Regions from separate parts of the Paenibacillus sp. SRL342 genome, predicted to be linked through region 2. Evidence: riboswitches for the same ligand, from Rfam matches in the RefSeq annotation. Region 2 holds a riboswitch; each other region holds the start of a gene.
What was found. Region 2 has a riboswitch for thiamine pyrophosphate ahead of thiC (phosphomethylpyrimidine synthase ThiC). Riboswitches for the same ligand answer to the same signal wherever they lie in the genome.

Region 1: another riboswitch for thiamine pyrophosphate. It lies ahead of AC4E8D_RS02395 (ABC transporter substrate-binding protein); the one in region 2 lies ahead of thiC (phosphomethylpyrimidine synthase ThiC).
Region 3: another riboswitch for thiamine pyrophosphate. It lies ahead of AC4E8D_RS04620 (ABC transporter ATP-binding protein); the one in region 2 lies ahead of thiC (phosphomethylpyrimidine synthase ThiC).

The regions. Positions count from the first base shown of each region.
Region 1 covers NZ_OZ481790.1:495,442-498,604, reverse strand. Annotated here, with positions in the region: gene AC4E8D_RS02400 (phospholipase D-like domain-containing protein) at 1-1,031, opposite strand, end outside; TPP riboswitch at 1,578-1,690, shown strand; gene AC4E8D_RS02395 (ABC transporter substrate-binding protein) at 1,912-2,952, shown strand.
Region 2 covers NZ_OZ481790.1:781,928-785,090, reverse strand. Annotated here, with positions in the region: gene thiC (phosphomethylpyrimidine synthase ThiC) at 224-2,008, opposite strand; TPP riboswitch at 2,432-2,545, opposite strand; gene AC4E8D_RS03645 (IclR family transcriptional regulator) at 2,694-3,163, opposite strand, start outside.
Region 3 covers NZ_OZ481790.1:1,013,476-1,016,638, forward strand. Annotated here, with positions in the region: gene AC4E8D_RS04610 (ABC transporter substrate-binding protein) at 1-345, opposite strand, end outside; gene AC4E8D_RS04615 (ABC transporter permease) at 406-1,236, opposite strand; gene AC4E8D_RS04620 (ABC transporter ATP-binding protein) at 1,223-1,990, opposite strand; TPP riboswitch at 2,152-2,254, opposite strand; gene AC4E8D_RS04625 (radical SAM/SPASM domain-containing protein) at 2,470-3,163, shown strand, end outside.

The DNA of each region.
Region 1 (3,163 bases), 290 kb from region 2:
TCCATGACAAATGATTTGCCGTGTATGGAATAAGGGCCTTGGTATTCATAAATGGCCAGATTGGTATCAAGCAACCGTTTCTTAGAGCTTAAGTATCCCGCGAAAGCCAAAGGGTTAGGGGTCTGCTGGATTGAATTGGTTACCATGACCCATTCTGCTTTTGGATTCATCGACAGATGTACGGCTTTCTTCATTTTCTTGGTAGGAATGGCATATGGCGTCTGAAGGTACACCTTCGACTTTGCTTGATTGGCGAAATGAACAAATGCTCTCCACATGATCGGGTCTTTATACAGCCTTTGGATTGGATTGTGAATGAAAGCGACGTGGTCGGAACGAAGAGCCTCTTGAGCCCATTCCTTCGGCAACACTTTAACAAAAGGATCGCTCTGAGCCCGAGCTTTTTTATATAACTGAGCCAGCCGAGCCAGCTCTTTTAACCCCTTTGCATGATGTTGACGTTTGGCATGTTTTTCTGGTTTGGTGAATGGATGTTCCCATAACAGATCTATATATTTTTTCATTTCAACAACTGTGCTGTTCGTATTATGGTTTGGATTGTAAACAAGGACATCCCGATCGAATACATAGTCTTTTTTGGGTTGCAATGCCATGTATCTATCACCAATATTTTGGCCGCCAATGATGCCATATGTGTTGTCGACAAGAAAGATCTTGTCATGCAGACGGTTATGCCATGTCCATGGCATAACTATGTTGAGTGGTTCATAATACCTTAACTCCACATTGGGGTGAGCTGCAATGGCATTAGGAATATCACGCAATTCTCCGCGCATGTTGTGAAAAATCCCGTCTAAAATGATTCGAACATGAACACCCCGATCAGCTGCATCGAATAAAGCAGCAAAAAAGAGTTGAGATGTTTTTCCTTTTTGGATGGAGTAATAAGCCAGGTCGATGCTTGTTTTTGCCTCTCGAATGGTCTGGATTCTCACCTGACCGGATTGAAAGCCGTCCTCCAAGAGCAGTACGCGATCTGTCGTACTTCCTGCGGTTAACAATTTTTGCATATCCGTATTTTCAATAGTAGATGGAGACGGAACCAAAAATAAAAGGTAAGCTGTGAAAAAAACGTAGACACAATAGGACAGAATAATTGCGAATATGGTTTTAAGGATCATTCAGTACGCCCCCATTTTTATGTAAAAAGTAATTATTTGTATAGCAGTACTATCTCCTTTTGTATCTAAATTATGTTGTTTAAATGAAGCAAGCGTCTCCGGTCAAGGTCAATCGATCAAGAGCTGATCACTGAAATAGGGAAAGCAGCCCTGATGCGACGAGATATCAAACATCGGATTTGATCCAAGTTTTTGTTGAAAACCTTCCAGATCCTCAGCACTGAGGCTATGGCCCACTATCCGATGCTTTTGCACTCAGCCAGATTTCCTTATATGATTCGCCACGATAATTATTGAAAATAACACATCTAAACAGGCTGATATACATATGTATAACGGCCTGTTTGATAAGTTCATACGTGTCCCCATCCAGTTCCTGACTGGACACGTTCCACCCGCTGGCCTATAATTACACCTAGTAATGCCCGTAACTTCATAGTTTCCCAGGGGAGTCGGAATTGGCCGGCTGAGAGTGTATCCCACCAAGATACTAACCCTTAGACCTGATCTGGATCATGCCAGCGTAGGAATCGGAGTATATCGAAATGGCACAGCCCTATGGCTGAACGCCACCTCTCTAACGCCTGCACGCGTCCCGGAATACGGGGCGCTTTTTTAATGTTCTTTTATATAGCCAGAGAGCTAAAAAAAGTGACGTTATCCAGATCTCAACTGGTATAAATCTGTCGATTTATGCAAGATGATTGGATATGAAGCCAAGGAGTACCCCGTGCCAATCGGCCGGACATACCGAAGGAGAGAACCACAAATGAAATGGCGTAAAACGATGGGATTGTTGCTCTTATGCGTGCTTATGGTGACTGTAGCCGCATGTGGTGGCAAAGAAGCTGCCCCAGCTGGGCAGAACGGCAACACAAATACGGAAAGCAGCAACGAAGGTGACACTGCCGCCCTGAAAGATATTAAAGTGGTGCTCGACTGGACACCAAATACGAATCATACCGGCCTGTATGCAGCTGTAGATCAAGGTTTTTACAAGGCCGAAGGCTTGAACGTGGAGATTGTACAACCAGGTGCCGGTGGCGCAGATACGATGGTTGCCTCCAATGAAGTACCGTTTGGCGTAAGTTATCAGGAGAGTGTAACTCAAGCCCGCACACAGGGTGTTCCTCTCGTCTCCATTGCAGCAGTTATTCAGCATAATACATCCGGGTTCGCCGCTCCGGCGAATCGGAATATCAAATCACCGAAAGATTTTGAGGGTAAAACCTATGGCGGTTGGGGTTCCCCTGTGGAAGAAGCCGTGATGCAATCCATTATGGAAGGCGACGGAGCCGATGTATCGAAAGTGAAAAACATTAACATGGGTGACGCTGACTTTTTCACCGCAGTGAAACGGGACATTGATTTTGCGTGGATTTTCTACGCCTGGACAGGCATTGAAGCCGAACTGCGCGGGGAACCGATCAACATGTTATATGTGAAGGATTATTCAGAAGCATTGGATTACTACACGCCTGTCCTCGTAACCAACGAGCAAACGATCCAAAACGACCCTGAGTTGGTGAAAGCATTCCTGAAAGCCACCTCCGAAGGGTATCAATACGCAATTGATCATCCCGAAGACGCAGCCAACATTCTGATCAAGGCTGTACCGGATCTGGATAAGGAATTGGTGCTGGCAAGCCAGAAATGGCTTAGTCCAAAGTACACAGATGACGCCCCGCGCTGGGGAGAACAAAAACAGGAAGTGTGGCAAAACTACACTGACTGGATGTTTAGCAAAAAACTGCTGGATGAACAGATCGATGTGAGCAAGGCATATACAAACGAGTTTTTACCCCAATAAAATTTCTCATATAAAACGAACTTAATATTTACACGAGGACGGAGAGGACAGAAATAACGTGAAAAAGCGAAGCGGTCGCCTAAAAGCTTTCTGAAAGAAAGCTTCATCGGAAGCATACGCTATCACCGGATTTTCCCTTTAGAGAAAGGGAATCAAAAAAATCTGGGGATAACAGCGATTGGAAGGTTATTCTGTCATCGAAGTGGTAAGT
Region 2 (3,163 bases):
CGGAGGAGCACCAAAACTCGGTGACGCTCTTTTATTCGTTATCGCAGGAATTCTGTATAAAATATGGACCACACACAGTCACAAAGCTAATTCTGATAAAGGCTGAGTACGGTTAAGAATACATACATGACATAACACTAAAAAAAGCCGTTCTTCTCTGCAATGACAGAGAGAAACGGCTTTATCTCTATTTCAGACTGCCCAGCTTGCGCTGTATCAGCGCCTAGGAACGTGTCCGATATTCCTCGGCCTTTTCCTGCATCCCGGCAGCTACAGCCTCATTCTCGGACAATCCTTTATCCGCGGCAAAGGCCCGAATGTCCTGCGTGATGCGCATGCTACAGAACTTCGGTCCGCACATCGAGCAGAAATGAGCTTCTTTGGCTCCTTCTGCTGGCAGTGTCTCATCATGGTAGGACAGCGCACGTTCAGGGTCCAGTGACAGGTTAAACTGGTCACGCCAGCGGAACTCGAAACGTGCCTTGGACAATGCGTCATCGCGGCGCTGAGCACGCGGATGGCCTTTAGCCAGATCGGCGGCATGAGCTGCGATCTTGTAGGCGATGACCCCTTCCCGCACATCATCCTTGTTGGGCAGGCCCAAATGTTCTTTTGGCGTAACATAACAGAGCATGGACGTGCCAAACCAGCCAATCATGGCCGCACCAATGGCGGATGTGATGTGATCGTAACCCGGGGCAATGTCGGTCGTCAGCGGCCCCAGCGTATAGAACGGTGCTTCTTTACAGATCTCCATCTGCAAGTCCACATTCTCCTTGATCTTATGCATCGGCACATGCCCTGGACCTTCGATCATCACCTGCACATCATGCTTCCACGCGATCTGCGTCAGTTCCCCAAGCGTAGCCAGTTCCGCCATCTGAGCTTCGTCATTGGCATCGTAGATACTGCCTGGACGGAGTCCATCTCCCAGCGAAAACGCTACATCATACCTTTTCATAATCTCGCAGATTTCTTCAAAATGAGTGTACAAAAAATTCTCCTGATGATGCGCAAGGCACCATGCTACCATAATGGACCCACCGCGAGACACAATGCCTGTCATCCGCTTGGCCGTCATCGGGATATATCGCAACAGTACACCTGCATGAATCGTAAAGTAGTCCACGCCCTGCTCTGCCTGCTCAATGAGTGTGTCACGGTACAACTCCCAGGTCAGCGCTTCCGCTTCGCCATTCACCTTCTCCAGCGCCTGATACAGCGGTACCGTACCAATCGGCACAGGTGAATTGCGGATAATCCATTCCCGGGTGGTATGAATGTTTTTGCCTGTGGACAGATCCATTACGGTATCCGATCCCCAGCGTACCGCCCAGGTCATCTTCTCGACCTCTTCCTCGATGGAAGAAGATACAGCAGAGTTGCCAATGTTGGCATTGATCTTCACATGAAAATGACGACCGATCAACATCGGCTCACTCTCCGGGTGATTGATGTTAGACGGCAGGATGGCCCGTCCACTCGCCAGCTCCTGCCGTACAAATTCCGGCTCCACGCCTTCACGAATGGCGGCGAATTCCATCTCTGCCGTAATGACTCCCTGTCTCGCGTAGTGCATCTGAGTCACACAGCGCTCTGGCTGTGCCCGCAAGGGTTTGCCACGTAATCCGGGATACTCTTCGGCGCCGGCTCTCTTCCCTCCGGGCTTCAGTCCGTTATCCTCCGGTTTAACCGTACGGCCCTGATAAGCTTCGACATCGCCACGCTCTGTGATCCAACGGGTGCGCAGGGATGGCAGACCTGCACGGATATCCGCATGAAATGCGGGATCGGTCATGGGGCCGCTCGTATCGTAGACACGCAGCGGTTCGTTATGCTCCACCCCTTGGGGAGTATTCGTGTCATGAAGGGCTATCTCACGCTCCGGTACAGCAATGTCCGGCCGTGAGCCCTGAATGTAGACTTTGCGGCTGCCCGGAAAGGGCTGAACCCGTCCGGCCGCGCTTGTTTCCTTTTCCACCTGCTGACCGTTATGTTCCTGTTCCATCGCTTGTTGTCCCGTTTGATTTCCTGCACTCATGTCGCTTGTCTCCTCCTCATTGTTCGTTCGCTTGGTTTTGGGTTGGCATCATCATTAGCTCACTTACGTACCTGTCCCAAATCATGCGCAATGCAGAGAAGAAAAGAGCGATCCTACTCCAGACCAGGGGAGACAGTTTTCATGTACAGTTAACAACAGACGGAGGCTGCCACAGATCATGGATCTATGGTGCATTCTCTATTCATCCAAGCCCACTTTCGCAGGTTATTGAAAAAGAGGCCCATAGAATCCGCGCTATATCGCCTGTTCACTGTATATAAAAAAGCCGGTCCCCGAAGGAACCGACTTTTAATGTCCATCACCAATAATGCACCTTTATGCGGCTCCTTAACGGAGCCCTACAAGGGTCACATCATGTGGTGGTTGTGGTCATATCGCCGATTACTTCCCTACGCTGGTATGATCCAGATCAGGTGCAAAGGGTCCGGAATCTCATGCGATTCCGTCTCAGTCCGGACAGTTCGGACTCCCCCAGTAACGTTAACAAGTTGCGGCATACACATGCCGCAGTTCATATTCAATGATGCTGGCCCCGCTGGGCCGTCCATAACAGAGTAGCGCAACCGGAACATAAAAACAACCTTTATATTCCAGAACACCAACTCAATTGGAGAAAAACCTTACCTCAACATCAGGATAACATGAGCCCCATCTGCGTAGCAGCTTCCTTTAGCACAGGTGCGTATTCATGCAATGTCTCCTGTGAGAGTCGGCTGACAGGCCCTGAGACCGAGAGTGCGGCTGCAATATTGCCTCTGCGATCCATAATCGGTACCGATACCGCGGCAGCTCCCGGCTCACGTTCCTCATAACTCGTCGCATATCCGTTATCCCGAATGTCTACCATTTGCGCCAAATACACCGCTGGATCGATAAATACCGGCCATTCAGGACCATTCATCAATTCTTCACGATCCTCGTCCGTGGCAAACGCCATCAGGACTTTGCTGGAAGCGCCCACAGACAGCGGCAGTCTAACACCAACGGGAGCAACTCGGCGAATCGCCTGATCACTTTGCACAGCCTGAATCCGAATCCGTTCACTGCCATCACGCAGGTACAGACTCACGGTCTCCCCCAATCGATCCCTCAGTCGCTCCA
Region 3 (3,163 bases), 230 kb from region 2:
TAGAGCCAGATCAATTTTCCCGGCAGCAACAAGTTTGAGTGAATCATTGGTATCCGCAGGCATCTGAATTTCGACATCCAGACCCTGGTCTGCGAAGTACCCTTTTTCCTGAGCCACATAGATGAAGGAGTGTACTGCATTCGGGTACCAGTCGAGCATGATGGACAGTTTATCTTTGGCGTCTGATGCTGGTTCGGTTGCAGACTTGTCTGTTTGTTGTGCATGGGTTGCAGAATCTGTTGTTGGTGCGTTTTTGCCGGTATTTGTGGTGCTGCATCCGCTAACAAACAGCAAAAGGCTAATGAGCATGATGGGAAGCAGGGAGTATATACCTTTGTTATTCATAAATGAAGTTCCTCAATTCATCGTTTTGATTTGTATTTACATCTAATTCCTGTCTAAGTATTATCCAACTTTTCTTTTGCCTCCATGTCCATGCCGCCGTATGCTAAACCGTTTCTCTAGCCAGGCAATCAGTACAAACAAAACGATCCCCAGCAGGGATAACAGCACAATAGATGCAAACATCGCATCCGTGTTCATGTTGCTGGACATACGACGGCTGAAGTATCCGAGACCTTTGCTGCCACCAAGCCATTCCCCAATCGTTGCACCAACCACGCAGTACACCACAGACATCTTTAGCCCCGAGAAAAAAGAGGGAAGTGCCAGCGGAACCTGGAGTTTGCAGAAAATATCCCACTTGCTGGCGCCCATGGTGAGCAGCAGTTCACGCTGCTCCGGATCGCCTTGGCGGAGTCCATCGTAGGTACTGACCACAATGGGGAAGAATGCGATTAAGAACACCACCGCGACTTTGCTCCACAACGTGTAACCAAACCACAAGATAAATACGGGAGACAAGGCAATCAGCGGAATGGTCTGACTGATCACGATGAAGGGATACAAGGCCTTTTCAATCGACCGGTTCATATGCATGCCTGTTGCCAGCGTAATTCCAGTCACTATGGACAAGACAAAACCAACAACAACCTCCATAAAGGTAGCAGGCAGATGGATGGTCAACAGCAGACGACGATGCTCAACCAGTGAACCTATGATGGCTGTGGGTGCAGGAATGATGAAAGAGGGCACCCATCCCATACGCACAATCACTTCCCAGACCGCCAGTAATAAGAACATGAGAACAATAAACAAACCATATTGGGAAAACGACCTCGAGAGCCACTTAAAACACCACGTCCAGACGCTAACCTCAGCTCTATCGCTTTGCATGTAATTGTTCCTCCAGTTGTTGTCTCATCTGCACGAGAGCCGGTTGGTAGATCATGTCCGAATGCCTTGGGCGTGGTAAAGGAACCATCATCTCCCGCAACTGCTGACCTTGCCCTCCTGGAGTTAACAGAATGATACGGTCACTTAACAGCAGGGCTTCCTCAATGTCATGTGTAATAAACAGTACGGTTTGGCCAAAGCCCTCCCACAGCTCCAGCAACCAGCGATGCATTTCTCGTTTGGTTAAGGCGTCGAGTGCACCGAAGGGTTCATCCAGCAACATGAGCTGCCCGCCTGTAAGCAAGGTACGAAGCAATGCCACCCGCTGCCGCATGCCGCCGGATAACTCATCTGGATAGGCCTGTTCATAACCCGACAGGCCGAACCTTGCCAACCCAGCTAGAATGTTGGCCCGTAACTTGTCCTTGTCCTGTCGGCCTGGTGCCAACTCGGCAGGCAGCATGCAGTTCTCCATGACGGTTCGCCAGGATAACAGCAGATCTTTCTGCGGCATATAAGCGACTCGTCCGAGCCGTTGTCCTTGCGGTACATCAGCTATATCGATGGTGCCAACGGTTGGCTCATGCAAGCCTGCGAGTAGCTTGAAGAGCGTGCTTTTACCTGATCCGCTGGAGCCGATGAGCGAGACAAATTCTCCTTGTTGAACCTGAAGCGACACATTGGAGAGCACGGGGGAATCCTTTTTTTCGGGAAAAGCAAAGCTTATGTTGTGAATGGTTACATGGTTATTCATCTGATCCTCACCCCCTTGATGTCAGACTGCTGGAATAACAACCACATCTTGCACTCTGCCAAAAGAAACAAAAAAGACCCACCCATTTCCGGAGAAATGAGTGGGTCTGTAAGTTAGATCCGCAGTTTATCTTCACATATACATGATAAAATTCCGCTTACTAAAAGGCCGCTCCACTTCCCTCCGCTGGTATGATCCAGATCAGGTTCAAAGGGTCCGAATAGTCATATTCGTCTCAGCCGTAAGGCTCCCCTAGTGCAAAAGTTCAAGATATGCAGTTATGTGTTCAGCATATATCACTCGAACATGAACTGTAAAGAGGCAGCTTGATGGAATTCTTGAGATGAATTTGGAGTCAGACCTGAACAACTGAACAATTTACCTTGGCTCATGAACCCGATATAATAGGGATGGCGCATATTGGCCGGATCACAAATGCAGGTGGGATTGCTCCCTCCGAAGCAGAATGGGGACCCGAGTTGAAAACGTTCAAAAAAGTATATATTGAGATCACAAGTATCTGCAATCTGGCATGCAGCTTCTGTCCGCAGACACAACGTGCCAAAGGATTCATTGACCCTGAAGTCTTCAACAATATACTGGAACAAGTTAAACCACACACCAATCATATTTATCTACATGTCAAAGGCGAACCCTTGTTGCATCCCAAAATAGATCTGCTGCTTGATTCCGCACATGAGAAGGGACTCAAGGTGAACATTACAACGAATGGTACGCTGCTGCCCAAGACTCAGCATAAATTGCTTGGCAAACCGGCGCTGCGACAGATGAACTTCTCTCTGCACAGCTTCGATGGGCATGAAGGTTCAACTGACCGTGACGGATACCTGAGCAACATTCTGTCTTTTGTACACGAAGCGGTGAAGCACAATGTCATCATCTCATTCCGGCTGTGGAATCTGACGCAGGATAACTTCACGAATGCTCAGATGAATCGAAATCGGGAGACCCTTGAAGTGCTGGAACGTGAGTTCAATCTGGACTTCCGCATTGAGGAGAAAGTGGTTCCAGGCAGCGGGGTCAAAATTGCCCCAAATGTATACCTGAATCAAGACCATGAGTTCCAGTGGCCAAGCCTGGATGCACCTGAAGATGACGGCAAAGGCTTCTGCCATGCATTACGTGGTCAGGCAGCTGTGCTTGTCGATGGAA